DNA from 2 places in the Mesorhizobium sp. B3-2-1 genome. Region 2 is predicted to be linked to the other one. Evidence: riboswitches for the same ligand, from Rfam matches in the RefSeq annotation. Region 2 holds a riboswitch; the other holds the start of a gene.
What was found. Region 2 has a riboswitch for thiamine pyrophosphate ahead of thiB (thiamine ABC transporter substrate binding subunit). Riboswitches for the same ligand answer to the same signal wherever they lie in the genome.
Positions count from the first base shown of each region.

Region 1: linked by a shared signal. The riboswitch ahead of FJW08_RS06650 (YkoF family thiamine/hydroxymethylpyrimidine-binding protein) and the one ahead of thiB (thiamine ABC transporter substrate binding subunit) in region 2 are both predicted to bind thiamine pyrophosphate.

Region 1 covers NZ_VFTI01000005.1:21,354-35,876, reverse strand. Annotated here, with positions in the region: gene FJW08_RS06715 (DUF982 domain-containing protein) at 1-10, opposite strand, end outside; gene FJW08_RS06710 (GFA family protein) at 136-579, opposite strand; gene FJW08_RS06705 (DUF3606 domain-containing protein) at 768-947, opposite strand; gene FJW08_RS06700 (DoxX family protein) at 1,572-1,997, shown strand; gene FJW08_RS06695 (hypothetical protein) at 2,050-2,355, opposite strand; gene FJW08_RS06690 (hypothetical protein) at 2,435-2,704, opposite strand; gene FJW08_RS32870 (hypothetical protein) at 2,973-3,365, opposite strand; gene FJW08_RS06680 (hypothetical protein) at 3,481-3,861, shown strand; gene FJW08_RS06675 (hypothetical protein) at 3,866-4,198, shown strand; gene FJW08_RS06670 (hypothetical protein) at 4,400-5,107, opposite strand; gene FJW08_RS06665 (glycosyltransferase family 39 protein) at 5,284-6,852, shown strand; gene msrA (peptide-methionine (S)-S-oxide reductase MsrA) at 7,029-7,547, shown strand; gene FJW08_RS06655 (hypothetical protein) at 7,726-8,034, opposite strand; TPP riboswitch at 8,320-8,433, shown strand; gene FJW08_RS06650 (YkoF family thiamine/hydroxymethylpyrimidine-binding protein) at 8,424-9,032, shown strand; gene FJW08_RS06645 (ABC transporter permease) at 9,076-9,879, shown strand; gene FJW08_RS06640 (ABC transporter ATP-binding protein) at 9,876-10,796, shown strand; gene FJW08_RS06635 (ABC transporter substrate-binding protein) at 10,735-11,652, shown strand; gene FJW08_RS06630 (isoprenylcysteine carboxylmethyltransferase family protein) at 11,840-12,535, shown strand; gene FJW08_RS06625 (DUF3309 family protein) at 12,917-13,081, shown strand; gene FJW08_RS06620 (GntR family transcriptional regulator) at 13,446-14,171, shown strand; gene FJW08_RS06615 (ADP-ribosylglycohydrolase family protein) at 14,175-14,523, shown strand, end outside.
Region 2 covers NZ_VFTI01000009.1:161,403-175,925, reverse strand. Annotated here, with positions in the region: gene FJW08_RS12265 (helicase-related protein) at 1-1,008, shown strand, start outside; gene FJW08_RS12260 (RNA-binding S4 domain-containing protein) at 1,019-1,408, shown strand; gene fdxA (ferredoxin FdxA) at 1,644-1,982, shown strand; gene FJW08_RS12250 (CarD family transcriptional regulator) at 2,353-2,934, shown strand; gene FJW08_RS12245 (amino acid ABC transporter ATP-binding protein) at 3,016-3,786, opposite strand; gene FJW08_RS12240 (amino acid ABC transporter permease) at 3,783-4,463, opposite strand; gene FJW08_RS12235 (amino acid ABC transporter substrate-binding protein) at 4,600-5,373, opposite strand; gene FJW08_RS12230 (RNA polymerase factor sigma-32) at 5,692-6,555, shown strand; gene FJW08_RS12225 (M48 family metalloprotease) at 6,572-8,041, opposite strand; gene thiQ (thiamine ABC transporter ATP-binding protein) at 8,279-9,055, opposite strand; gene thiP (thiamine/thiamine pyrophosphate ABC transporter permease) at 9,048-10,667, opposite strand; gene thiB (thiamine ABC transporter substrate binding subunit) at 10,791-11,789, opposite strand; TPP riboswitch at 11,833-11,947, opposite strand; gene FJW08_RS12205 (thiamine diphosphokinase) at 12,035-12,679, shown strand; gene FJW08_RS12200 (ABC-F family ATP-binding cassette domain-containing protein) at 12,681-14,501, shown strand.

The DNA of each region.
Region 1 (14,523 bases), on a different contig from region 2:
TGTCGTTCAACGGTCGTCTCCATGAATCGTGCATGTCGGCCAAGACCCGGGCAGGACCATGCACAGAGGAAGCCGCGGATAACGTCGCCGCCAGGGGAGGGTTCCAAGCCCGAACGATCAATTTTCAATCTGCTTTCAGTCGCGCGCGACGGCGTCCGACAACGGCCTGGGCACGGGCAAATCCGCGCCCTGCGCCTGTGGCCGGTCATGCTCGAACTGCTCGGCGTCGGGCAAGGCATGCAGCCAGGGTTCGCGCCGGCCGGTCCACAATTCATATTGCGGTGCCAGGTCCGTCGGTGCGACGTCGAGGCTGCCGAGCATCACCTCGGCCTCGTTGTCGTCGACCCAGGCGAGGCGGCTGCCGCAGGTCGGGCAAAAGCTGCGTGTGCCGTAGCTGGCCACTTCGCCCGATGTCTCGAAGGCATCGCGCGGCCAGATGGCAAAGGCCGAATAGACCGAACCGCCCGCCTTGCGGCAGTCCTTGCAGTGGCAAAGACCAACCCGCGACGGCTGGCCGGTGACGACGAACTGCACGCCGCCGCACAGGCAGCTACCGGTCCTGCGTGTTGTCTCGGACATGGTTGCGCCCTCCGTTTTCGCCTGCATGGCTTTGTCAGTTTGGCATGCCACGAGCCGACAGATGTTCGTCCGCCATTTCGTTGGCCAGAAACCGGGAAAAAGACATCCTGTTCGCCGGGCCCGGTTGACGCGGCACACGGCATCCCCAACGCGACGCCGGCGAAATGGTTGCCGCCTCGCGGCCCTTTCTATCCGCGCGCGGCCATGTGGTTGTCGAGCTTCTTGCGCGAAGGACCGTAGCGCTTGATGATGGTCTGGGCCTCGCTCTGCGGAATGCCGTATTTGCGCGCGAAGTCGGCGACCTCGTAAGTCTCCTCGCTCGAGACCAGCTTGCGGTCCTGTTTGGTCTTCGATTTGTCGTCGGGCATGTCGGGCCTCACTTTCTGTAAGCCGCATGGTCGCGCGGACGCCTAGATGTCGCGGTCAGACATAACACGGATCGGCCATGCTGGTTCCATGGCGGGTGGCGGTGACCGGCAGCCCTTACCGCCGGCCCGGTTCAGGCCGATGGAGGGGCCGGGTCGGCGCTGTGGCTGTCGGTCGCGCCGCATTCGGCGCAGGGCGCGCTGGCGCCGGGGCAGCCGCGGTAATGCGTGCCGGCGGGACAGCAAAGGCCGTTGGAACTCGTCCAGCGCGGGCACTGGAAAACCTGTCCGGTGCCGCCGCAGCCATCGCACTCCAGAACCGGTGACCTGACCAGATAGGACTTCGTCCCCAAGCTGATACTTGCGCCCAAACTCAACCCGCCCAAAATTACTGCACAGGACACGCCGTGCATTAGCCCCGGCTAACGATATCACGTTGCTGGTTACGGACAAGTTTCAGCATCGTTAATCGTTCGTGAACGCCTGGCGCGTGTCGCGGCGGCCGGCAAACCGGGAGGAAAATCGCGGGTCCATGAAAAATCGCTGGCCATGAAAAATCACTGGCAGATGTCGGATCCGCGCTCGGCGGCGCGTCCTTGGGGCTGATGAAACTGGAGGAATACAACCATGTCTCAAATCGCAGAATCGCCGTGGCAGACCGCGGCCCTTCTCGTTGCCCGCGTGATCTTCGCCGCCGTCTTCCTGATGGCGGTGACCTTCAAGTTCATGGGCATGGAGGCCACGGCGGGCTATATCGGGGCCGCCGGTTTCCCGTTCCCGCTCTTCCTCGCCTGGTGCGCGGCGATCCTGGAGGTGACGCTGGTGCTGTGTTTGCTCAGCGGTGCCTTCTTTTCGCAGGCCGCCCTGGTCGCCGCCGCCTATGTGCTGTTCCTGGCCTTTGCCTTCCACGGACCCAGCCACTGGACCGGCAACCAGGCCGAGTTCGGCTTCTTCGTCGACCATTTCTCGTTCCTGGCCGGGCTGCTGTTCGCGGCGGTCCACGGACCGGGAAGAATTCTGGCGCTGAACCTGGGATGGCCGGGCAGGGCATAGGCCCGCCCGGGGCAGGGCATGACGCTCGCCGGGGCAGGGCGTAAGGAGGGCCTTACATCTGATCGTTATAAGGCTCCTTCATCTGGCCGACCATGCGGGCCAGCTTCGAAAAGGACGGCATGTCCGCCTCCGGCTGGCACTGGTTGGCAAGTTCCAGCAGCCGGATCGGAAAATTGACGGCGTCGCGGCTCGACGCCGACATGCCTCCGGACCGCTCCTCGCCGGTTTCCGAGGCCTCGGCCTTGCGCAGCGCGATATCGATCTCCTCCGATGTGAGCACCCCCTTTTTGACCAGGACTTGGTTGATCGAGGCGACGGCCATCAGCAGACCTTCGAGTTGCAGGTTGGCGACGTTCATGGATTGCTCCCTCCATTGATCGCAGTGGAAACGCGTCAGCGGCGTTTCCGATCCCAGGACGCCGGTCGGCCGGAAGCGTCTACTCCTGCGTCAGGCGCTCGCCATATTCGCGCCACAGCGCCCTGACCTCCAGGCTGCCGAGGCGCGGGATCGAAGGATCGCCGCAGTCTATGGCAACGGTGCCGATGTCGTAGTTGGGGTAAGCGCCGGCGACGAAGCGGATCGCTTCGCCAAGCGAGTGCACCCGGATGATCGGATCCGCCTGGCCCTGACCAGTGCTGCGCACACCGGAAACCGTAGCCGGAGCGTGCCGCATCCTGAAGACGGATGCCATGGCTGGTCTGTCCATCGTCCTCTCCACAAGGCCGTGCGACGGGAATCATTCCATGAGCTGGCGCTGATGATTTCACAGGAACCGGCTGATGAAAAGCCGGGTGGATGTCAGGGCCGGCGTCATGCTCTTTCGGTCGAATGTGAATTTTTTCCTAGAAACGCGTTGACCCGGTGAGGGCAGCCATGCTACATATTCGTCCATGGTGCTGATTTGCGCCAACGACCCGCCACCAAGGCGGGTTTTTTTGGCCTGCTATTTTCCGTACTTCGAGACGTCCCGGTCGTCAGTCGAAGGTTGAGATCGGGATTCGCTTGACGACCTGAAAAACCGGTTCCTTGGCCGACAAGACATCAAGGCATGTCCAGCCGGTCAAGAAGCGATAGTGTGTCGCCGGGTGCTGCGTGAACTTCCACGTCTCCGACTGTGTCTTCTCAAAGGTAGCTCCTTCGACCCGATATGCGAAGTGGTGGGGAACGAGACCTTCCTTGGGCGCGCCCTCATTCTCGGTATTCAGGGGCATTTCATCGAGAATGCGGATGATCACCGAATGATTGGCGAACAGCACACGCAAGACATTGTGTTCGTCGCCGGGGATTGTGAAGTCCGCGACGACCGTGTCATCTGTCCAGCGCAATTCGCGCAGGTCGCTTTGGACGCAATCTATTTCCGGGGTCACGCTGATAGGATGGTATCGAGGCAATTGGTGCTTTCTATCCGGTCTTTGCACTTGGCCATGGCGACGCCGCCTTTGTGACTGAACCCTATTTTGCGAACCTTCAAGAGACAATCCCATGGCACGCTACGCCACCATCATCACCGGCGATGACGGCCTTGAGGTCGTCAGCGCCATCGGCGAATTCGAGGGCGCGGGACCGCAGGCGCGGCTCGGCCGTGTCGAGCAAGTGGCGCCCGGCGTGCTGATCGGCATGGTGCGGGACGAGGCCGGCGGGTTCAACTTTCCGCTGGCAGGCATCGACTGCCGCGCTGTCGGTCTTGTCATAGCCAGGCTCAAGGCGCGGGCCAATGCTGCAAAACCATCAAGCGCTGCAAAACCTGCCGGAAGGCCGAAGCGCGCCAAGCGGGCCGGGAAGAAGTCCGCTCGCTCGAAGAAGGCGGTCCGGCAAACCAGATCGGCGTCGCCGAAGGCGGCGGCCGGCGATGCCTTGGGGTAAGCCGATGGCCGACGAAACCGATGCCGAGCCGTCGCGCGCCAAGGTAAGGTCGGCGAGGCGCAAACCCGCCAGCCCGGCAGCCGCGAAGAGACCTCGCCCGAAGCGGATGAAGAAGACACTGGGCGACGATTTTCTTGCCGCCGTGCGCGCCGATTTTCGCGCCCACGGCGCCGGCGTCCTCGCCGAGGTGCGGGCCGACAAGCCGGACCAATATCTCAAGATCGTGCTTTCGGTGCTGCCCAAGGACATCGATGTCGCCATCAACCAACTGGACATGCTCTCGGATATATTGTTCGAGGTGATCGTGCGGAAGTTCAGGCCAGCTGGGGAGGAATGATTCTGGGCCTTGCCTGGCGTTGAGAATCTGCGGCTCGGTCGAGCCAAAGCCCGCCTTGGCTCGCGCCGGGGCGGGCTTTTTGCGTTTGTGGCTTCTGAGGTGGCCCAAGGCGCGTTTGAATGGATCGAGGCGACGCGCGCTCAGGTCTTCATCTTCATGTCTGCCGTTCTCCCGGTGCCCGGCGGGCTTGCGTGACATGCCTCAGGCCAGAATGTTGACGGCTCGAGCCGCGACAAGCGCGATCGTCAGCAGTGAGATCATGGCCTCGCCCATCATGAGCAGCTTGGCGCGTTGGGAGAGCGGCAACGTGTCGGTTGGCGAAAACGCCGTTGCATTGGTGAAGGCGAGGAAGAAATAATCGACGAAGCCCGGCAGCCAGTCGCGGATTTCGCGGTCGCTCAGGGTCATTTGCGGAAACAGGAAATCGGCATGGGCGCGTGTGACGAGGCCGCAGGTCGGCGGCCCGCCCCGGTCGGTGCTCCAGAACCACAAGGCGAAGACGATGACGTTGGTTATCCAGATGTTGAGCGCGTCGACCAGCAGCGTCTGGCCGCTGGAGCCGGCGTGGCCGGCCAGCAAGGCACGCACCAGGAACACCAGGGAGCCGCAGTTCATGACGCTGACGACGCCGGTCATCACCAGAGCCGTCCTACGGATCATGACTCGAAACCGGCCAACCAGGTACCAGTGCTCCTCCTCGACCGCTTTCTGGGTGGCGGCCTGCGTCCAGGCGGTGGCCACGGACAGGGGTACGAGCAGGGCGGCCTCCAGCCCCGGCGCCAGCCAGCGTGGGCCGAACGAAAGATCGTTGATCACCAGAAGCTGCAGGCAGATGATGACGAGGACCGCCGCGCGCGCCAGCCAGAAGTCGAGCGCGCGGTGGTGGATGACGGCATGCTGGTGACGCATCGAGTATCCGGGATGTTCAAGTGGGATCAGTGTGCGGGCTGTTCTGCCCGGTGTCGGCAATGAGAGGACGTAGTTCCTGCTCAATCTTGGCCTTGCAATGACCTGCAAGTATACTTTTTGGTAAGCTTTGATGTTGGGACTGTTCGGCAAACCAGGCGATGTGGTCTAAGCGCCGCATGGCGGGAATCGACGACTCCATCGATCGTTGGGTGCCGGCAGGGCTGCCTGCCGTGGAACTGGATTCGTCGTCGGTCTGGTCCGCCCTGCTTCGGCACCCCTGGTATCTGCTGGCGCTTTTGTGCCTGATGCAGATCCTGTTCTGGACGGTGGTGCCAGCACTCATCGATCCCGCGCCGCCCGGCGATGTCGTGGAAGGTTTCATGTGGGGCCGCGAGTGGGTGCTTTTGACCTACAAGCATCCGCAGCTCCCCGGCTGGCTGCTCGAGACCAGCCATCTTCTGACCGGATCGTTCCGCTGGCCGCAATATCTGCTCGCCCAACTGACGATCTCGGCCACCTTCGTCCTGGTCTATCTGCTGGCCCGCGACATACTCGGACAACGCCGCGCGCTGGCTGCCGTGCTTTTGATGCCATCGATCTATTTCTTCGGCTGGCCAACCGCGCAATTCAATCACGACTATGCGCAGATGCCGTTCTGGGCCGCGATCTGCTGGCTGTTGTGGCGCGCCGGCCGCGGCGGTGGGCCAGGCTGGTGGCTGGCGCTCGGACTGGTGTCGGGCATCGGGCTCTACGCCAAGTTCTCCACCGGCCTGCTGCTTGCCTTCGGCGGCCTCTGGCTGCTCTACGAGCCGCGCGCGCGGAGCCGGCTGGCGACACCCTGGCCATGGCTTGGCCTGGCCGTTTTTCTCGCGGTCGCCGCGCCGCTGGCCGTCGCACTCTACCGCATGGATTTCCTGCCGCTAACCTATTTCGCCGACCGCGACGCCTGGGTGAGCGAACACCGTGCGCGCCTCTACTATGTCGGTGTCCAACTGGCCGGGTTCTGCGGCTTCCTCCTAGTGCTGGCGATATCAGGGCTGCTGCGGCGCACGCCTGCTCCGCAAGAGCCCGTCGAGCGCGGTACGCTGGTCTATCTCACGTGGATGGGGCTTGGCCCGGCGACGCTGATCATGGTCGCCTCATTGTTCACCGGCGCCGGCGAAGCCTGGGGCGCGCCGATGTACAATCTTGTCGGCGTGGTGGTGCTCGCCTTCCTCGGCCACCGGCTCAGTGCCCTTGAGATGCGAAGGCTGGCGGTCTGCGCGTTCATCTGCATCGTCACCATGTCGGGCGCCTATGCGGCCATCCGCTGGACGAACTGCAATGTGCGCGGACGCATGGACGCCGTCTGCTGGCCGGCGCAGTCTGTCTCGGACGAGGCAGAGGCAATCTGGCACGCGGCGGCGCCTGGCCGGCTCGACATCGTCGGTGGCGACACCAATCTCGCCATGCTGGCGGGCCTCAATGCCTATGACAAGCCGTCGATCTTCACCGACCTCGATATGCGGTTCGCACCCTGGATCTCGAGGCAGCGGTTGCGCGACCATGGCATGCTGATGGTTTGGCGGGGTCCTGGCGTGCCGTCATGGCTGCGGGCATGGTTGGGCAATATCCCGGTCAAGACCGTTCTTTTTAACTGGTCGCGCGCGGCGCCGCCGGTGGCGATCAGTTTTGCCGCCATTCCGCCTGGTCCGCGGTATCTGCCGGTTGCCGCCAGCAGCCGGACCCGGCATCCGCGCATCTGAGCGGCGTCATGCAACCCATTCCCTTTGATGCGTCTTTCACGGGTGCAACCGAATGGCCGCTCTGGACGAAGCAGGCGACAATGCCCATCTACGGGAATATCCGAATTTGTTGTCGCGCAATTCCCGATTGAAAGCCGCTACAGTTTCCCCGGGATTGCCTTTTGAGGAGACCTTACATGGCGACTTCGAGCGAACGTGCAGTGCTTGCCGGTGGCTGCTTCTGGGGTATGCAGGATCTGATCCGGCGCTTCCCGGGCGTCCTCGCCACGCGTGTCGGCTACAGCGGCGGCGACGTGCCTAATGCCACCTATCGCAATCATGGCACGCATGCCGAAGCCATCGAGATCACGTTCGATCCGGCGAAAATCAGCTTCCGCCAGCTTCTGGAATTCTTCTTCCAGATCCACGATCCGACGACGCGCAACCGCCAGGGCAACGATGTCGGCATGAGCTATCGCTCGGCAATCTACTACACCAGCGAGGAGCAGAAGCGCGTGGCGGAGGACACCATCGCCGATGTCGATGCCTCCGGCCTGTGGCCCGGCAAGGTCGTCACCGAACTCGCGCCGGCCGGCGCGTTCTGGGAGGCCGAGGCGGAGCACCAGGATTATCTGGAGAAATATCCCAATGGCTACACCTGCCATTTCGTCAGGCCAAGCTGGAAGCTGCCGGTCCGCGAAAAGGCAGTTTCATGAGTTTCTTGGCAGTTGGCAGGTATAAGCGCCCGCCGATTGCCGCAAGACCATATCAATCGCGGCTGTCCGGTGGTTGACAGTTCGAATCGGCGCGAGCCGCCGGCCGGTCGTGACGGATACTAAAACCAATGCGCATGGAAAGCGCGGAACTTGCGTCCGCGCTTTCCATGCCGCGAGACTACTTACCGCAGTTCTTGTCGTTCACGGTCGGCGCAGTCGCGTTGCCATTGGCATCCGTCTGCGCGCCCTGCGGATTGGTCGGGCAATTCTGATCCGCGTTGGAATTCATGTCTCCTGGCATGGTGGTTATGCTGTTGGTTGCGCCCGGGTCGATTGTATTGGGCGAAGCCGGGGTACTTGGGTCTACGGTGACCGACTTGCCGCTGCCGCCCGACCCATCCGCGCCGGCCGCGCTATTGCTTTGCGCCATGGCGGATGTTGCAAGGGCAATGGTGAAGGCCGAAGCCGCGAGGATTTTCGTGAGCATGGCTTGTCTCCATTCTGTGAATTCGTCGCGGGAGCGGTTCACAGGCTTCACGGAAGCAACTGACCGCTCTATCTTTTTGTTTTGACGCATTCCGGCAGGAAAACCGCTTCGCACTTTTCCTGCGATTGCGTCTGGCGACTGGTGGGACAACCTCTCGGCCTCGCGAAGGTTCCAGACAGATTTCCGGGCCGGCGGGCACCCGATTGCCTCTGCGCTGGCGCAATGCTTTTGTCGCAGCTTGCTGAAAAAATAGCTTTCCCAACCGATCGAATGGTGCTTTAACGCCGCCATCCACAGGGGTGCTCCGTACGGTCGGGGCTGAGACGGGGGCGGCAAGCCCACAGACCCTAGAAGCTGATCTGGGTAATACCAGCGGAGCGAGGCGGGCGATGTTTTCAGGCGCACAGGTTTCCCTATATCCCATGGCCGACGATTTTGTCGGCGTCATCCTGGGCGCGCTCGGCGCGCTCGATCCGTATCGCGACAGGCTCAGGATCGAGACCGACGATATCTCGACCCTGCTGGTCGGCCCCCCCGAGGTGTTGTTCCCGGCGCTGCGCGACCTTTTCGTGGCTGCGTCCGGCAGCGGCAAGCATTGCGTGCTGTCGGCCACCATTTCGCGTGGCTGCCCAGGTGAGCCGGACGATCCGATCTGCCGCTCCGACACGTTCGGCGGACCTGCCGGGCCACTCGGCCCGCGCAAGCAAGCCGCCATTGCCGCCGTGCGCGGTGCGCCCGCCACCGGCCAGCCAGCGGCGGCGCAGTTCTCGCTGTATGTGATGGGCACGGACGACCACATGGACGAGATTTATGGCTGCATCGATTTCCTGAAGCAGTCCGGCGTCTACGATCGCTCCAAGAATTTCTGCACCAAGTTGCGCGGCGATGCCGGAGCGATCTTCTCGGCGCTCGATGAAGCCTTCTGCCGCTTCGGGCCAGGCGCAGGTCACGTAACCCTCGACGTCACGGTTTCGGCCAACAGTCCCGCTGCCGTCTGAACCGCTCGCGCCGACGCGCGAGCGCCGTCAAGGTCATTCTCTCGTGGTTTCATCGTCATTCAACCCGCGTCACCTCGCGGGCTCCTTCGCCCAGGCAGCGCCGGCCGTGATATCGATCGGTCTGGTGTTCGTGGCGTGGGAACTCTACGCAAACCATTCCGGCATCAAGCCGACGGTTCTGCCGCCGCCCTCGCGCGTCTTCGAACAGGCGGTGCTCAATCGTGACGCGCTGCTCGACAACGCCGTTCCCACCATCCGCGCCACGCTGATCGGTTTTGCCTGTTCGCTCAGTACCGCCTTCGCGCTATCGATGCTGGTCGACTTCTTCCAGCCTTTGCGGCGCGCGCTGTTTCCCGTGTTCATCGTCAGCCAGACCTTGCCGCTGGTCGCCATCGCGCCATTGGTGGTGCTGTGGTTCGGTTTCGGGCTGATGCCCAAGATCATGCTGGTGGCGCTGGTCACCTTCTTCCCGATGCTGGTGGCCCTGGTGCAGGGCTACGAGGCTACCGAGGTCGAGATCGGGCAGATGCTGCGCGCCATGGGAGCAGGGCGCTGGCGGGTCTTCATGCTGGCACGGTTGCCTTCGGCGCTGCCTTATTTCTTCGCTGGCCTCAGGATTTCCATCACCTACGCCGTCGTCGGCGCCATCTTCGCCGAATATGCGGGCGCGGCCAAGGGGCTGGGCATCTACATGCTCAACGCCAAGAACAATTTCCGTCCCGACCTGGTGCTCGCCGCCGTTGGCGTCAGCGCAGCGCTCACCCTCGTCCTGTTCGGGCTGACGGTGCTGCTGCAGCGTCTTGCCATGCCCTGGGAACGAGCCGCTGGAAAAGGCCCGCAAGCATGAGCCGGCTCGAATTGCGGCACATGCGCAAGGCCTTTGGCGGGCTCGAAGTGCTCGCCGACATTTCGCTGCGCGTGGATGCCGGCGAATTCGTCTCCATCCTTGGGCCCTCGGGTGCCGGCAAGTCGACGCTGTTCCAGCTTCTGACCGGTGCCGAGCATGGCGAGGGTGGGATGTTCTTCGACGGCGCGCCGCTCGACGATCATGGCAGGCATTTCGCCTTCATGCCGCAGCGCGACGCGCTGATGCCGTGGCGGCGCATCCTCGACAACACGACGCTTGGGCTCGAGGTGCAAGGCGTCAGCCGCAAGGCGGCGCGGACGCGGGTCGCGCCGCTGTTTGCCGAGTTCGGGCTTGCCGGCTTCGAGCGGCATTTCCCGGCGCAGCTTTCGGGCGGCATGCGCCAGCGCGCGGCGCTGCTGCGTACCGTGGTGCAGGAACGCGACATGTTGCTGCTCGACGAGCCGTTCGGCGCGCTCGATGCACTGACCCGCGCGGCCATGCAGCGCTGGCTCGAACAGATGTGGCGGCATCATCGCTGGACGGCGTTGCTGATCACCCATGATGTACGCGAAGCCGTGTTCCTATCCGACCGCATCTATGTGCTGTCCGCGCGGCCGGCCCGTGTCGTGCGCGAGATCAAGGTGCCACTGCCGCGCCCGCGCGATCCAACCAGCGCTGCCACACGGCAGGCCGGGGCACTCGAGGCCGAGATCCTCGATATTTTGCTCAACCTCCAGCCATCCAAAGGACATGATCATGACAGACTTGACGCGCAGGCAAGCTCTGCTGCTCACACTTGCCGGCAGCGTACCGCTGATCACCGGATCGAGCCGCTCTTTCGCGGCAACGCGGAAGGTGACCGTCGCCCTCGACTGGACGGTCAACACCAACCACATCGGGCTGTTCGTCGCGCGTGACAAGGGGTTTTATCGCGAGGCCGGCCTGGAGGTCGATATTGTGCCCTACAGCGACACCGGAGCCGGCACGCTTGTCGCCAACCGCGTCGCCGATTTCGGCATCAACGGCACCATTAGCCTGTTCACCCAGAAGACCGCCGGCGCCGACTTGAAGGCCGTCTATGCCGTGGTGCAGTCCGAAACGGGTCGGCTGGTGTTCAATGCGGCGCGCAGTGCGATCAAAAGCCCGAAGGATCTGGATGGCCTAACCTATGGCGGTTTCGGCAGTGCCTGGGAGAACGCGCTGATCTCGACCATCATCCGCCACGATGGCGGCAAGGGCGGTTTCGAGACGGTGACGCTCGGCACTTCCGCCTACGAGGCGCTGGCCAACGGTTCGGTCGACTTCACGCTCGAAGTATCGACCTGGGAGGGCGTCGAAGCCGAACTCAAAGGGGTCAAGCAGCGCAGCTTCGTCTACGCCGACTATGGCGTCCCCGACGAGCACACGACGCTCATCTCTTCGAGCGAAGCGTATCTCAAGGCAAACCCAGAACTGGCGTCGTCCTTCATCCAGGCAACGCGGCGCGGCTATCAGTTGGCGGTCGATCATCCAGAGGAAGCCGCCACGCTGCTGATCGCGGCCAACAAGGACGCCCTGACCAATCCGGCGTTGATCCATGCCTCGTTGAAGACACTGATCGAGGGGCACTATCTGCGCGGACAAGACGGTGCCATCGGCATCATGAATCCGGCCAAGATGGAAGCGATCGGCTCCTATCTCTTCGCCGCCGGCATCCTGCACGACGCCGATGGCAAGATTGTCGCGCAACGTCCGGATTTCGCGGGATATTTCAGCAACGAGTACCTCAGATAGGCACCGACGCGGAAACCGCGAAAAAGGTCGTATCGTCCGACGCCGGACGCGAGGATGTGGCCAGGTCGCAGCCCGACAAACCGCGGGTACGGCCTTCACCTTCGATCCTGTTTGATGCCGATCCGATCTTCCCAGTTAACGGCCCGGCAATGGTTGCGTGCGAAGGTCGCCCCGAGGGATCATCGGGATGCTTGCCTTGCTCATGTCAAAAAGTGACACACTTTCGCGTGCGGCTGACAACAGGCTTTTGTCCGTGGCGCGCAAGCACGAGATTCTGCTCGACCTGCGCGAAGGCTTCTTTCGCGCCTGTGCGCTGCTGTGCGCGGGGCTGTTCGTCTATCGCGGCGTCTATCAGCTTGTCGAGGATCCGACTCGGCTCAATGCCGCGCTGGTGGCGATTTCCGAGATACTCACCTTCACCTGGCTGCTTCTGTCGCGGCGTCCGGTGACGCGTGACTGGAATCCGCTTACGGTCATCGTTTCGGTGACGGCCAGTTTTGGCGTTGCGTTGATCAGCCTCCAACCAGGCATCGCACTCGTCCCCCTTTACGTCGCCGCGCCGTTACAGGTCATCGCACTGTTGTTCGTTATCTGGGGCAAGATCTCGCTGGGGCGCTCTTTTGCGATCCTGCCCGCCAATCGCGGTGTGATGACGGGCGGTGCCTATCGGCTGGTGCGGCATCCGATCTATGCCGGCTACCTCGCCGGCCATGTGCTCTACCTCCTGTCGGCCTTTTCCTTCCACAATCTCGCGGTCTATGCGGTGATCACCTATCTCCAGCTTTACCGCATCTTGCGCGAGGAGGCGCTGTTGGCCGCCGTGCCGGAGTATCGCGCCTACATGGAACGCGTGCGCTACAGGTTGTGCTACCGGGTCTTCTGAGAGCAAGATCGCCAAGGCACTGCCGCCAATCCAATTTTTCTGGGATAGGCCAACGGATCGCACTGACGCGGTTTGAGGTTGGTCAACGGGAATCCGGACAGGATTGCATGCAGACAATAGCGAGATTCCCGCAAATTTCACGCCGCTGAGGCTGAAGCAGGCCGCGGAACCAGCCGAGGGGCTTTGACCGCACTCTCCTGGCCTTCGGCCGGTCGGAAAGCCCGCCGTCCAGGCGGCTTTCCGCGTTGCGCCCTCAGCGTTCCGTAGCCGCGATGGTCCGGCGGAACGCCAGCCTCCCTAAAACGTTCATACCTTTGCAACATCCGAAATGGCGCGATGTTGAACCCGCGCGAGAGCGCGCATTCAGGAGCAGGGAAGGCCATGGGTCTTGGAACGATACTTATCATTATTCTAATCCTCGCGCTGCTAGGCGGCTTCAGCGGTCTCGGCGGCGGCCCGTTCTATGGAACCGGTTATTATGGTGGTGGCGGTCTCGGACTTGTGTTGCTCATCGTCATCATCCTTGTGGTTCTGGGACGCATTTAGCAGTTCGATCACGGCGGCAATCGCAATCGCGTGACCACGCTCACGTCGCCGGGCACCGAATCGTGATGCAAGAAGCCGGCTTGTGATCCGGCATTCCGCGGGACTCGCGTATGGTGATTGCGGTCCACACCCCCCGTGGAAACAAGAGGAGAGGGTCCCACCCCTTCATTCTCCTCCAAGGCCCGCCCCGGTGTCCCCGGAGCGGGCTTTCTTTTTAGCAAAGCGATTGCCTCGAAGTGCCGGGTCGCCGCCGGGCGGACGCGGGGCGACTTGCGGTGAAGCGTCCGTGGGCGCCGATCGTTGACAGAGTTCACATAGCAAGATATTGAACAGGATTATACAGGTTCACTGAACAGGTACGTATATGAAGCGGCGCGCGGTTCAACTGTCTCCCGGCACGGGCAAGCCCGAGCAGATCGCGACCGTTCTCGAGCACGAGATACGCTCCGGCGTTCTTGGTTTCGGTGACAGGCTGCAGAGCGAGAACGAGCTCGTCCAGCGCTTTTCCGTCAGCCGGAATACCGTCCGCAAGGGTCTCGAGGAGCTCTCCAGTCGCGGGCTGATCACCACCAAGGGCGGAATCGGCTCCTTCGTCACTTTTGATGGCAAGCCGGTCGATGACGCCATCGGCTGGTCGCGAGCGCTGGCCAATGCGGGCGCCAATGCCGAAACCCGGACGCTGCGGCTGGAGGTCATCGAGGACGCCGAACTGGCGACCTTGCTGGGCGTCGAAAGCCCGTTCTTCATCGCCGTCGACCGGGTGCGCACCAATGCCAGTGACGGTCACGCCATCTCCATCGAACGCAGCCGCCTGCCGCTGTCGCCCGAACTGGAGGACGTGCCGCTGCGTGGCCTGCGCGAGGGGTCGCTGCACCAGACGCTGCGCGGGGCGGGGCTGGTACCGGACCATGGCGAGGAGTGGGTCGACATCGAGAAGCTGAATGCCGATGACGCCGCCATCCTCGGCTGTCCGCAAGGCACGCCGTTCTTGCGCGGCCGCCGGCTGACGCGTGCGGCCGACGAGCGGCCGATCGAATATGTCACCAGCCTGCTCAACCCCGCGCATTTCGCGCTGCATATGAGATTCTGAGCGATGTCGGACAACGAGTTTGAGATGAATCGCGCAATGGGTGCGCTTGTCGGCGGCGCGCTGGGCGACGCACTCGGCATGCCGACGCAGCTTCTGTCGCCGGTCCGTATTGCCGAACTCTACGGCCATGTCGAGGATTTCGTGACGCCTTTCGCCGACCATCCGGTGTCGAAGGGGCTGCTGGCCGGCAGCATCACCGACGATACCGAACAGGCATTGCTGCTTGGCCGCATCCTCATTGAATCCGGCGATCGCTTCGACCATGCGCGTTGGGTCAACGCGCTGCTCGACTGGGAGCGTGAGGTCAAGGCGCGCGGCAGCTACGATCTCCTGGGGCCATCGACCAAGCGCG
Region 2 (14,523 bases):
GGTCTCGGTTATCGCGCCGAGCCGAAACCGGTGGCGGAAGTCAAGGCACGGCTGGAAGCGCAGGACACTGCCGCGCGGGAAGCCGCCGCTGCCAAGCAGGCAGCCGAAGAGGTAGCCCGCGCGGAACAGGCCAAGGCGGCGGAAGAGGCGGCAGTGGAAGCCGCAGTAACGGAAGCCGGCGCTGTAGATGCGGCCGCGGAGGCAACGGTCGAGGGTTCGGCAACGGCAGCCGCCGAGGCCGCCATCGAAGCCCCAGCCGAGGTCATCGCGGAAACGGCAGCAGAGCCTGTCGCACAAGAGCAGTCGGAAGCCACGACTGAGGTTGCGGATGAAGAGGAGCCTTTAGCCGAAGCCGCTGTTGAACCCGCCGAGCCGGCCCCGGTTGAACCGCAGGCCGAACCTGAAGCTGCCGAGGTCGACGCCACGCCCACGGAGGAAGCCGCAGCGGCGGAGCCGATCGTCGAAGCCTCCGCGCCGACGGATGCCGCCGAACCGGCTGCAGTGGCGGAAGCCACCAGCGAACCTGCGCCGGAAGCCGAAGCGCCAAAACCGATCCTGTTGTGGCGCCAAGGTCGCTTTGACCAGCGCCCGCGCCATCGCGATGGCCGCAACAACCGCCCGCAAGCCGGACAGGCGCGCGGCCGAAGCAACGCGCCTGCCGATGCCGGCGACGGACCGGCAACAGGCACGCCCGCGGACCGTCCCGCTCATGAAGGGCGCCGCGACGGCGCCGGCAAACCGCGCTTCGACCGCTCGAAGTTCAAGCCGAGGCCGCAAGGCGAAGGCGCCGAGCGCCGCGACGGCCGCCCGCAAGGCGATCGTCCCGACCGCCGCGAAGGTCGGCCTGACTGGAAGGGCGGCAGCCCGGAAGGCAAGGGTGCCGATCGTGGCAAGGGGGGCGGAAAGCCCGCCTTCCAGCCCAAGCCGCGCGAGGAGCGTCCGGTGCGCTTCGATCCGGATTCACCCTTCGCCAAGCTCGCCGCTTTGCGCGACCAATTAAAGAAGTAGGCTCGCGTCGATGGTTGCGGAAGGCCGCCAGCGCATCGACAAATGGCTGTTCTTCACGCGCGCGGTGAAATCGCGCTCACTGGCGGCCAAACTGGTAGTCGCCGGTCGCGTGCGCATCAATCGCGACAAAGCAGCGCAGGCTTCCGATCTGGTCAAGCCAGGCGACGTGCTGACCATCACGCTCGACCGGCGTATCTTCGTCTGGAAGGTGCTCGGCGCTGGTGTGCGGCGCGGCCCTGCCGAGGAAGCTCGCACTCTTTATGAAGACATGTCGCCGCCGCCCGCCGCAGCCAAGGCCGACGCACTTCCCGATGCTATCCCGGCGCTGCGCGAGGCAGGCAGCGGCCGCCCGACCAAGAAAGAGCGCCGCCAGACCGACCGATTGCTCGACGAAGATTGAGCCTTGCCGACCAGACGCGGGGGTGTGTTTTCCCAGGGCAAACGACAAACAAAAAGCAGAACCGGGACCGGCAAACGGGACGGCCTGTGGGCATGTCGGGCCCTCGCGGCACCGCCCACCTGGAATTCCATTCCCAAACCCTGGCGCCACTGGGAATAGCCACCCTTGCAAGCGGCCGACAAAGGCGTTACCTCACAAAAAAGCCAACAAAAACGGGACATCCCGGAGCCGACCGATGACCTATGTCGTGACCGACAACTGCATCAAATGCAAATATATGGACTGCATCGAGGTCTGTCCTGTCGACTGTTTCTACGAAGGCGAGAACATGCTCGTCATCCATCCCGACGAGTGCATCGACTGCGGCGTCTGCGAGCCGGAATGCCCGGCCGACGCGATCAAGCCCGACACCGAGTCCGGCCTCGACAAATGGCTGCAGATCAACACCGAATATGCCGAGAAATGGCCCAACATCACCGCCAAGAAGGAGCCGCCGGCCGACGCCAAGACCTTCGACGGCGAGACCGGCAAGTTCGAGAAATACTTCTCCGCCGAGCCCGGCGAAGGCGATTGACAACACCGCTGTAAAGGCTTGTATGACGCAGCGTAACAGGCACGTCGGATTAACCGCCTTGACAGGCGGCGATCGGTTGTGGCCTTCGCTTACGCAGCAAAACCTTGATTCTTCCGACTTTTTGTGTTACATCAGCGAAACATGCCGGTGACACAACGTCGATTTATGGCGCAGACGCCCCAAATCACTGAAAGGTGAAAATCCCATTCCGGACCAGAGCGATCTGGGCCAGGCGGTCGCAGTTCGTGCGGTTTGCCGGTCCCGGCCTTTCCGGTGGGTTCATCTGTTGTGCGGCTAATGATCGGGTGACACCGATCACGTGAGTTCAGCCGGCACCGCCGCCGGCACACAACAAGGAGTTCAGGGCGTAATGGCAACGATAACCCCGCAGAAGAAGTCCACAGCCGCGCGTCACGGTTTCAAGACCGGCGAGTACATCGTCTATCCGGCGCATGGCGTCGGCCAGATCGTCTCGATCGACGAGCAGGAAGTGGCCGGTCACAAGCTGGAACTGTTCGTCATCGACTTCCAGAAGGACAAGATGCGCCTGAAGGTGCCGGTCGCCAAGGCGACCTCGATCGGCATGCGCAAGCTGTCGGAGGAGGATTATGTCGAGCGTGCGCTGAAGGTCGTGCAGGGTCGCGCCCGCGTCAAGCGCACCATGTGGTCGCGTCGTGCCCAGGAATATGATGCCAAGATCAATTCGGGCGACCTGATCTCGATCTCGGAAGTCGTGCGCGACCTCTACCGCGCCGACAACCAGCCGGAGCAGTCCTATTCCGAACGCCAGCTCTACGAGGCGGCGCTCGACCGCATGGCTCGCGAGATCGCGGCCGTAAACCGCATGTCGGAAACCGAAGCCGTGCGCCTGATCGAGGTCAACCTCAACAAGGGCCCCAAGCGTGGCGCCAAGGCCGACAACGAGGAAGCCGAGCAGGAAGAAGCTGCCTGAGCTTTTCGCCTTCGAGTTGAGTTAACGAAACCCGGCCTCGCGCCGGGTTTTTTGTCTTTGGGATTGCTGCGGATACCGCGCTTATGCGCCACCGCCCTTCTCCGCCGCCTCCTGCTTCAGCGTGGCGATGAACCGCTTGGTCCGTTCGCGCTCCGGATTGCCGAACAGCGTGGCGGACGGTCCCTGCTCGACCACGACGCCAGCGTCGAGGAACACCGCTTCCTGGGCGATCTTGGAGGCGAGGCGCAAATCATGCGTCGCAATCACCATGGTCGTGCCTTCGCTGGCGAGTTGGCCAAGCACGTCGACAACTTCCTGCGCCAGTTCGGGGTCGAGCGCCGAGGTCGGCTCGTCGCACAGCAGCACTTTCGGCGACGGGGCGAGAGCCCGCGCGATCGCCACGCGCTGCTGCTGGCCACCTGACAGCGTCGCCGGCCAGGCGTCGGCCTTGTGCGCCATGCCGACCTTCTCCAGCAGCGCGGCCGCCCGCTCATGTGCCTGCTGGGGCGACCATTTGAGCACCGTAACCAAGCCTTCCATGACATTCTCGATGGCGGAGCGATGCGGAAACAGCTGAAAATTCTGGAACACCATGCCGGTCTGCAGGCGCAGGCGCCTTATGTCCGCCGCCGGCACCTTGCCACCCGGGCGGAACTCGAGCGTCTCGTCGCCGATCCGCACCATGCCCGAGGTCGGGATCTCCAAGAGGTTGATGCAGCGCAGCAGCGTGCTTTTTCCCCCGCCCGAAGGACCGACCAGCGCGGTGACGCTGCCCTCGGCGATGGCAACCGTCACCCCCTTCAGCACAAGATTGTCGCCAAAGCGTTTTTCGATGTTGGCGAGGCCGATCATGAGCGTGCCTCCAGGAAGCCGCCATAGCGGTTGAGCCGCTCCTCCAGCCGCGTCTGCAAGGCCGACAGCACCGAACTCATCGCCAGATAGAGGATCGCCGCCTCGACATAGAGGATGAGTGGCTCATAGGTGGTGGCGACAATGCGCTGCGCCGCCTGGAACATCTCCGGCACGGTGATGGCGGCGGCCAGCGACGTGTCCTTGACCAGCGAGATGAAGGTGTTGGAGAGCGGCGGCACCGCCACCCGGCCGGCTTGCGGCAGGATGGTGCGCCGCATCGCCTGGCTCCAGGTCATGCCGATCGAATAGGCGGCCTCCCACTGGCCTTTCGGCACCGAGCCGATCGCCGCGCGGATGATTTCCGACGTGTAGGCGCCGATGTTGAGCGTGAAGCCGATCAGCGCCGCGGTAAAGGCATCGAGCAGGATGCCGACCGACGGCAGGCCATAGAAGATCAGGAACAGCTGCACTAGGAGAGGCGTGCCGCGGAAGATCCAGACATAGAAGCGCACGAGCGCCACAAGCGGCTTCGGCCCGAACAGCCGGCCGAGCGCCGCGCCCAGCCCCACCGTCAGGCCGAGCACGAAGGAAAGCAGCGTCAGCGGCACGGTGAAGATCAACGCTGCCCACAGCAGCGAGGGCAGCGACTCCAGCATCAGTTGCAGCCAGTGCGGCACGAAATATCCTCCGGAATGGACGGGCAGCGTCATCGAAGCGCGAATGCGTCAGCCATATCACGACAAAAGCGGCGAGCCGTCAAAGACGGCTCGCCGCTGGATGGGCTGCAGGGCGGCTACTCGCCCCGCTTTATGATTACTTCGAGACGTCCTGGCCGAAATAGGTGTCGGCGATCTTCTGGTAGGTGCCGTCGGCCTTGATGTCGGCAAGGGCCTTGTTGATGGCCGCGACCAGCTCCGGATCGCCCTTGCGCACGATGACGCCGGAGTAATCGGCATTCTCTTCCTGGGCGGCGATCTTCACATTGGCGTCGGGCTTGTGCTTCTTGAAGTCGAGGAACGACAGGCTGTCATTGATGGTGGCGTCGGCGCGGCCGGTCAAAAGCAGCTGGATCGACTGGTCGAAGCCATCCGTGCCGACCAGTTCGGCGCCATTCGATTCGGCCAGCTTGCCGAAATTGGAGGTCAGCGACTGCGCCGCCTTCTTGCCCTTGAGATCTGCGAAGGTCTTGATGTCGGTGTTGTCGCCGCGCACGATCAGCACCGCCTTGGAGGCGATGTAGGGATCGGAGAAAGCGTACTTGGCCTTGCGGGCATCGGTGATGCCGACTTCGTTGATGACGGCATCATATCGCTTGACGTCGAGGCCGGCGATCAGGCCGTCCCACTTGCCCTCGAGGAACTCCGCCTTGACGCCGAGCTCTTCGGCGATCGCCTTGGCGATTTCGACGTCGAAGCCGACGAGCGCTCCGGATGCATCATGATAGGTGAAGGGAGCGTAAGTGCCTTCCGTGCCGACCTTGATGACGCCAGCCTGCTTGATCTGGTCGAGATTGGCGCCGGCATGGCCCGATGTGACCGCCAGGGCCTGCAGCGTTCCGGCGATAATGAGCGACTTGAGCCATTTCATTTTTCTGTGATCCCGTCCTTGGCCTGATGTCAGGCATGTTGTGAGGGCTGGAAAATGACAGATGCGGATCGAAAAAATAAGGAACGAAATTTCAAAAAGGCTCAGTTCTGAAAATCAAATACTCCAAAAGAAATTTCTTTGCAGCATCGGAAGTCCGGGCAGCCGTGCCGAAATTGCCCGGACGTCATCGCTCGCTTGCCTGCTCCAGCGGAACCTTTCCCGCGCATGGCAGTTTTGGCTGTTCTAGGGCACGACGCCGTCATTTCAAGCCGGTTCTTGCCAGTTTGTCATTCGCACGCCTGAGCCAAGGAGCGCCTTATGATGGAAGACACGGCAGGTCGGGTCATGGTCCGCGCGGCAATGAGGGCGCCTTACCTTGAGCGCGACGAGGAGCATCGGCTTGCATTGCTCTGGAAACAGGACAACGATCAGAATGCGTTGCACAGCATCACCGTTGCCCATATGCGGCTGGTCATTTCCATGGCCTCGAAATTCCGTCACTACGGCCTGCCTCTCGGCGACCTGATCCAGGAAGGCCATGTCGGTCTGCTCGAGGCCGCCGCTCGCTTCGAGCCCGAGCGCGAGGTGCGGTTTTCGACCTACGCGACGTGGTGGATTCGCGCTTCGATGCAGGACTACATCCTGCGCAACTGGTCGATCGTGCGCGGCGGCACCAGTTCGGCGCAAAAGGCCCTGTTTTTCAATCTGAGGCGGTTGCGCGCCCGTCTCGCGAACGGCGCCGAACCACTCTCCAACACAACCCTCTACCGCGAGGTGTCGGTTGCGCTCGGCGTTTCCGAAGCTGATGTGGCGTTGATGGATTCGCGCCTGTCGGCGCCCGATTCCTCGCTCAACGTGCCGCTTGCCGACGATGCGGGTGCGACCGAGCGGATGGACTTCCTGGTCTCGGACGATCCCTTGCCCGACGAGATTGTCGGCGACAAGATCGATATCGCGCGCCGCGCGCTCTGGCTGAAGGAGGCGCTTCAAGCGCTCAACGCCCGCGAACTCCGCATCATCGAGGAACGCCGGCTTACCGACGAGGGCGCCACGCTCGAGGCACTCGGCGAGACGCTCGGCATTTCCAAGGAACGCGTCCGCCAGATCGAAGCCCGCGCCCTGGAAAAGCTCAAGGTCGCGCTGGTGAAGCAGAACCCGGAATTCATGGCGACTGCCGCCTGATCTCGCGCAACGGCGCTTACTTGTCGGTGACGATCTTGACCTTGTCGCCGGCCGAAACCGCGGCCCCCGGCGACAGCGCGTTGAGCACGCGGAACAGGTCGAGCTTGCGGTCGACGCCCACCATCTGCGCGGCAAGCGAACCCATGGTCTGTCCTGGCTGCACCGTAAGCACACGGATATGCAGCGGCTTCAGGGCCGCTTTTTCGGCGGGACTGAGGATGTGGAAAGAGCCACTGACCGAGCGCGCCACCGTTTCCAGCGACGCGCTGGCCGAGGGGGCCGCGGTCAGCAGTCGGTAGACCTGGCCGCCGGCACGGATCACCGCGATGTCGAACTGCCAGCCTTCGGCGCCGGCATGCGCGGTCGCGGCCTCATTGCCGTTGATGGTTTCCTGCTTGACGGTGCTGTCGTCGAGGCCGGCCACCCAGCCGCTTCTGATATAGTCGGTCAAGGCGCGGTTCTTGTCGATCGAAACGCCGTCGAAGCGGATCGCTATGTCGCCCGGACCCGTTGCCGTCACCGCTGCCGCCGAATTGTCGATGATGAAACCGTCCGGCACCGTGAACGACACGCCGAGACCCGGATGCAGGAAGGTTTCCCCGCGCACATAGCCCTCTTCCGGCGTGTCGCCATAAAGCAGGCCGTCTATGCCGGCGAGGAAGGAATCGCGATCGCGCGTGCCGAAACCGGGCGCGCCGAATTGGCGGGCGTGGCGCTGTGCCAGATCGATGCGTTGCGGCGTGCTGGGATGCGTGGCCAGGAAGTCGAGGCTGGCGTCCGTGGCACCGCTGATCGAACGGAAATCGGTGTAGGCCGACATCGACTGCAGGAAGCGGCCGGCGGCATAGGGATCGTAGCCGGCTTCGCCGATCGACTTGATGCCAATGGCGTCAGCCTCCAGTTCCTGGTTGCGCGAGAACTGCGCCAGCCTGAGCTTGCCGCGGATCAGTGCTGCCTTGGCGGTCGGGCTGTCGCCGAGCACATCGGAAACGACCTTGGTCGCAAGGCCTTCCTCGGCCTCCAGCTGCTGGCGTTGCAGGCCGTGATTGGCGGTGACGTGTCCCATTTCATGCGCGATGACGGCGGCGAGCTCGGACGAATCATTGGCCAGCGCCAACAGGCCGCGCGTGATGTAGAGATAGCCGCCCGGCAGCGCGAAAGCGTTGACGTTGGGCGAATTGAGGATGGTGATGCGATAGGTCTGGGTCGGGTTAGCCGACACCACGGTCAGATTGCCGACCACCTTGGCGACCATGCGCTCGAGCTTGGGATCGGAATACTCGCCACCATAGGTCGCCAGGATACGCGGATGCTGCGCCTTGGCGAGTTCGGCAAGCTTGTTGTTGGCGGCGACATTGTCCACCGTGATCGGCTTGTCGGATGGCTGGAAGCCGGATTCCTGGACTTCCGGAGGCGTAAACATCTGGCAGCTTGCCAGCGCCACGGCAAAGCCGGCGAGCGCGAGAAAGCGCGCCAGCGGATTCATTCGTAGCCTGTCAGCGCCGATCGCCAGAATGGCTTCCTTTCAGGTCCTTGCGCATGGCCAACGGACCGTGTCATGCGCAAAACAAACTGCTACAGCGTCGGTCGCGCGCTCGGGGCGGGCAGCAGATGCTGTAGGCAAATCACGGCCTGTGCCGGACCGGTATCGAGCGGACCTAGCCACACTACTCCAGTCATGGCAAGCAAGCGCCACATCGCCTCGGGCCGGTTTGAGCGTAAATTATGTCCGCTTCCGGGCAATATCTCGTGATAAGGCATCTCCGGCAGCCGCACCGATGTAGCGCCGGAACGCCTCCGGACCAGCCCCTGCAAAGAAATCGTCGGAGGTGCCTGTGGCGGCGACGGCGCCATTGTCCAGAAACACCACCTTCTGGCCGATCCGGCGGGCATCCTGCGGCTGGTGCGTGACGAACAGCAACGTCATGCCACGCTCGGCATGGAGGCTGGCAACCAGGTCGAGCATGTCGTCGCGCAACGCGGGTCCGAGCGAGGCGAAGGGTTCGTCGAGCAGCAGCACCGGGCGGTCACGCACCAGCACGCGAGCCAGGGCGACGCGCTGGCGCTCACCGCCCGAAAGTTCACGCGGCAGCCGCTTCTCCTTGCCGGCAAGGCCGGTGCGCCCAAGCGCCTCCGCGATATCGGCGTGGTCGGCATCGGTCAGTCGCAACGATGGCGAACGGCCGAGCCCGACATTCTGCTCGACGGAAAGATGCGCGAAAAGATTGTTCTCCTGGAACACCATCGACACCGGCCGCACGGCCGGCGGCTCGCAACCGACATCGGCCCCGCCGATCAGCAGGCGCCCGGATCTCGGCGTCTCGAACCCCGCCACCAGATTGAGCAGCGTCGACTTTCCCGAACCGCTCGGCCCCATGATGGCGGTGATTTGCGCAGCCGTGAACTCGACATCGAAGGCGAACAATGCCTCGCCATAACTGAACGAGACCTTGTCCAGCCGCACCGTAACCCCCTTGCCGTCAGCAGCCCTGTCAAACATCGCGGGCCATCCCCTTTCCCAGCCGGTCCGCTGCCAGCACCAGTGCCAGGCAGACAAGGCCGAGTAGCAGTGCCAGGCCGGCGGCGTCCTGCGTGCGGTAGCTGCCCATGCGAGCCAGGAGAAGGTAGGGCAAGGTCTGCACGGAATCACTGCCGAACAGGGCGATGACGCCGAGATCGCCAAGCGACAGCGCCATGGCGAACGCAAAGGCGGTGGCGAGCGGCCGCCGCAGCGACGGCCAGTCGACCAGCCGCAGTCTTGCCCAGCCGGAAATGCCGAGCTGCGCGCAGAGCCGTTCGTGACGCTCGCTTGCCGCGTCATAGGCGGGACGGATGGCGCGCAACGCGAAAGGCATCGCCATGACGGCGTTGACGGTGACGACCATGAGCGGGGCGATGGCAAAGACATCGCCGACATGGCGCAACAGAAGGAACCAGCCGGCGCCGATGACGATCGGCGGCACGACCAGCACAAAGCCGGCGCCGGTATCGGTGGCATGTTCGAGCAGTGTCCTTGGGCCGGAGCGGCGGTTCAGCGCCAGCGCCCGGCGCGCCATGGTCAGGGCCAGCGAAAGCATCACCGAAAGCAGCGCCGACAGGAAAGCGAGCACGGCACTGGTCAGTGTCGCCTGCCGGACAGTGGCCTCGCCGGCCAGCCGGCCGAGATCGGCGCCCAATCCGGCCGCCACGGTCGCCGCCATCGGCCCGGCAACGAAGAGCGAAGCCAACACGATGAGGATAGCGTTCAGCGAGGCCTCGGTCCTGTTGACCGAGAGATAGCGGCGCGGCGCGACCGGCAGGTTGGTGTCGCCGACGACATTGGCGCCGAGCCGGGTCAGCGCCAGCACCACGGTGAAGGTCAAGCCGATCTGCAGCAATGTCAGCGCGACAGCCCGCGCGGGATCGAAATCGAAGCGCAATGCCTGATAGATGCCGACCTCCAGCGTCGTCGCGGCCGGCCCGCCGCCAAGCGTCAGCACGATGGTGAAGGATGTGATGCAGAGCATGAAGACAAGTCCGGCGACGCCGGGCAAGGCGGCGCGCAGCGTCGGCCATTCGATCAGCCGGAATGCCGGCCGCGCTCCCATCCCGAGCTGGCTCGCCAGCCGCCACTGGTCTGAGGGAATGGTCTGCAGCGCCTCGAGGAGCAGGCGGGTGGCCAGCGGCAGGTTGAAGAAGACATGGGCAACGAGAATGCCGGACAGGCCATAGATGCCCGGCCAGTCCCGGCCGCCAACCCAGTTGAACAGACCGGCGAAATAGCCGGCGCGGCCGTAGAGCGCTAGGATGCCGAGCGCCGCGACGACCGCCGGCAGAGCCAGCGGCACGGCGAAGAGCCGCAGGATGAAGGCGCGGCCGGGGAAACGTGGATGCCGCGACAGCGCCCGCGCCACGAACAGGGCGGGCCCGACCGAGAGCAGCGTCGACAGGGCCGCCTGCCAGAGCGTGAAGCGCACGACACGGAAGAGGTAAGGATCGAAGGCGGCCCAGGCGCCGGAAAAATCGTGGGCGCCTTCGATGAAAAGGCCGGCAAAAGCGCCGCCGATCAGCAGTGTGGTTGCCGCGAGCGCGGTGATGCCGGCGGTGATGCGGGGATCAGATGCGCGTTGCACTGAGAACCAACGATCGACTTGGGAAACATTGTGTTCCTTGGCGCCCCCCTCGTGGGGGAGATGTCCGGCAGGACAGAGGGGGGCGCCGTAGAGCGGTCATCTCACGAGATTAGCCCACAAAACCTACTTGCTCATCACCGCCAGCCATTCGTCCACCCAGGCCTTGCGGTTGGCGGCGACCTCCTCGGGGCTGAACAGCAAGGTCTTGGTCGGCTTGACCAGTTTGTCGAAGGCGGGGTTGAGCGGCTTGTCGGTCTTGCCGGCCGGGAACATCCAATTGCTCTCCGGGATGGCGTCCTGGAATTTCGGCCCGGTCATGAAAGCCATGAACTTGGCCGCCAGCGGGTTCTTGGCCCCCGTGGTGGTGATGCCGGCAACCTCGATCTGCAGGTACTCGCCCTCTTCGAAGGATGCCGCCTGGTAGCGCTCGGTGTTTTCGGCGACCATGTGGTAGGCCGGCGAGGTGGTGTAGGACAGCACCATCGGCGCCTCGCCCTTGGTAAACAGGCCGTAGGCCTCGCTCCAGCCCGGCGTCACGGTCAGCACCTTGGCCTTGAGCTTGGCCCAGGCTTCCGGTGCCTTGTCGCCATAGACCGACTTCACCCACAACAGCAGGCCGAGGCCCGGCGTCGAAGTGCGCGGGTCCTCGATGACGATCTTGTCATTGGCACTGCCCTCGACCAGGTCCTTCAGGCTTTTCGGCGGCGTCTTGAGCTTCTCGGTATCATAGACGACGGCGAAATAGCCGTAGTCGAAGGGGACGAAAGTATCGTCGCTCCAGCCGCCCGGCACATTGACATCGCTCACCGTGCCATGAGGCGCGAACAGGCCCGACGCCTTGGCATCGGCGGTGAGATTGGTGTCGAGGCCAAGCACGATGTCGGCCTTGGTCGCTGCGCCTTCGAGCTTGACACGGTTGAGCAGCGCCACGCCGTCGGCGACCGAGACGAATTCGACATCGCAGTCACATTCGGCCTCGAATTCCTTCTTTACCACCGGGCCTGGACCCCAGTCGGCGGTGAAGCTCTCATAGGTATAAACGGTAAGCTTGTCCTTGGCCAAAGCCGGCCCGGACAGGGTCACTACCACGGCTGCGACGAGAGAATATAAAAGCGTGCGCATCGGCGCCTCCTTCGTTTGCGTTGAAAGGAATTGAGGCGTCGGATTGTCCGAAACGTCTAATCCCTCCGCCGGTACAAACCGGATCAGGTTCAGCGGGTTGGCGAGACTACCTCTCAGCCGGCCCGCGAAAGTCGCGTCCGGCACCCCGTTAGAGCGTTTCGACACATAGGCCCGGCTGATGGGACGCGCAAGTGGGAGTTTGCCGCCTTCCGTTTCCCGTGCCGGGCTGGTAAGGGCGACAGGATATGAGCACATTCACCATCCTGCTTGGCGGCGATCTCATCCGCACGCCCCGGCTCGACCGCCAGGTCGAAGGCTCGCGCGTCATCGCCGCGGACGCCGGCATCGGCCATGCACCGATGCTGGGCCTTGTCCCGGAACTGTGGGTGGGTGATTTCGATTCCGTGCCGGCCGATCTGCCGGAAGGTCTCGCCGCCGTGCCCCGGCAAACCTTCCCGGCGGAAAAGGACAAGACCGACGGCGAACTGGCGATCGCGGCAGCGCTCGAGCGCGGGGCGACTCGTCTTGTGCTGGCGGGCGCCTTCGGCGGCAAGCGCGCCGATCACGCCTTCCTGCATCTGGCGCTTGGCCTGCGGCTGGCCGAGGCCGGAACAGCTGTGCTTCTGACCAGCGGCGCCCAGGAAGCTGTCCCCTTGCTGCTCGGCAGGGCCGGCTTCGATTATGCCGACGGCACGCTGTTTTCGATACTCGGCTTTTCCGAACTCTCCGGCCTGACCGTAACCGGCGCCAAATGGCCGCTCGACAAGGTCGAGGTGGCTTTCGGTTCGTCGCTGACCATTTCCAACGAGGTCAAGGGCCGCCTCGACATCGCGCTCGGCCATGGCCGCGCACTGCTGCTCGCCCATCCCTATCCATTGCCCGAAAGCTGACATGGCCCCGCCTCTTCTCAATCTCGACGGGATAAGACTGACCTTCGGCAGCACGCCGCTGCTCGACGGCGCCGCCTTGACCGCTTCGGCCGGCGACAAGATCGCGCTGGTCGGCCGCAACGGGTCCGGCAAGTCGACGCTGCTCAAGATCGCCGCCGGCCTGATCGAACCGCAGGATGGCGAGGTGTTCCGCCAGCCTTCTGCGACAGTACGCTATCTGCCGCAAATGCCCGACATGGACGGCTTCGCCAATGTGCGCGCCTATGTCGAGGCCGGACTAGGGCCGGCCGACGATCCCTATCGCGCCAGCTATCTGATGGAGCATCTCGGCCTGTCGGGCGAGGAGCGGCCGGGCGACCTGTCCGGCGGCGAGGCCAGGCGCGCCGCGCTTGCTCGTGTCATGGCGCCCGAGCCCGACATTCTGCTTCTTGATGAACCGACCAACCATCTCGATTTGTCTGTCATCGAATGGCTGGAAGAAGAGCTCGTCCGGACTTCCTCGGCGCTCATCGTGATCTCGCACGACCGCCGCTTCCTCGAACGCGTGTCGCGCGCCACCATCTGGCTCGACCGTGGCCAGACCCGCAGGCTGGACAAGGGCTTTGGCCATTTCGAGGAATGGCGCGACCTGGTGCTGGAAGAGGAAGAGCGCGAGCAGCACAAGCTGGGCCGCCAGATCGTGCGCGAGGAGCATTGGCTGCGCTATGGCGTGACGGCGCGGCGCAAGCGCAACATGCGCCGGTTGGGCGAATTGCAGACCATGCGCCAGCGCTTTCGCGGCCATCGCGGCGCCGAGGGCTCGGCAACCATGGTGGCAAGCGACGCCGCCGAATCCGGCAAGCTTGTGATCGAAGCCAAGAACATCGAGAAGGGCTTTGGCGACCTCACCGTCGTCAAGGGATTCTCGACCCGTATCCAGCGCGGCGACCGCGTCGGCCTTGTCGGGCCGAACGGCGCCGGCAAGACGACGCTTCTGAAGATGCTGACCGGCGAGTTGGCGCCTGATGCCGGATCGGTACGGCTCGGCACCAATCTGGAAATCGCCACGCTCGACCAGAAGCGCGAGGCAGTCGATCCGCAGGAGACATTGGCACAGTATCTGACTGACGGGCGCGGCGAAAACCTCGTCATCAATGGCGAGCAGCGCCATGTCGTCTCCTACATGAAGGATTTTCTGTTCAAGCCGGAACAGGCACGCACGCCGGTGCGCGAATTGTCCGGCGGCGAGCGGGCGCGGCTGATCCTGGCGCGCGTGCTGGCGCGGCCGGCGAACCTTTTGGTGCTCGATGAGCCGACCAACGATCTCGATATGGAGACGCTGGAATTGCTGCAGGAACTGGTTGCCGGTTTTGCCGGCACCGTCATCCTGGTCAGCCACGACCGCGATTTCCTTGATCGTACGGTGACCAGCATCATTGCGCCGGATGGCGGCGGCCACTGGGTCGAATATGCCGGCGGCTATTCAGATATGCTGGCGCAGCGCGGCGGCACTAGGCTCGACGACCGCAAGGCGCGCGCCAAGGCAGAAGCCGGCGATGCGCCGGCACCAGGCAAGAGCGAGCCGGCAACGCCAAAAGGGCCGGCTAAGAAACTGTCGTTCAAGCAGAAGTTCGCGTTGGACTCTTTGCCCAAGAAGATCGAGGCGGTGACCGCGTCGATCTCGCGGCTGGAGAACAACATCGCCGATCCCGCCTATTACGAGCGCGATCCGGCATCGTTCCAGAAGACCATTGCCGCCCTCGACAAGGAGCGCGCGACGCTGGCGGCACTCGAGGAAGAATGGCTGGAGCTTGAGATGCTGCGGGAAGAGATGGAAGGGTAGGTCCGCCGCAGTCGAGGCAGCC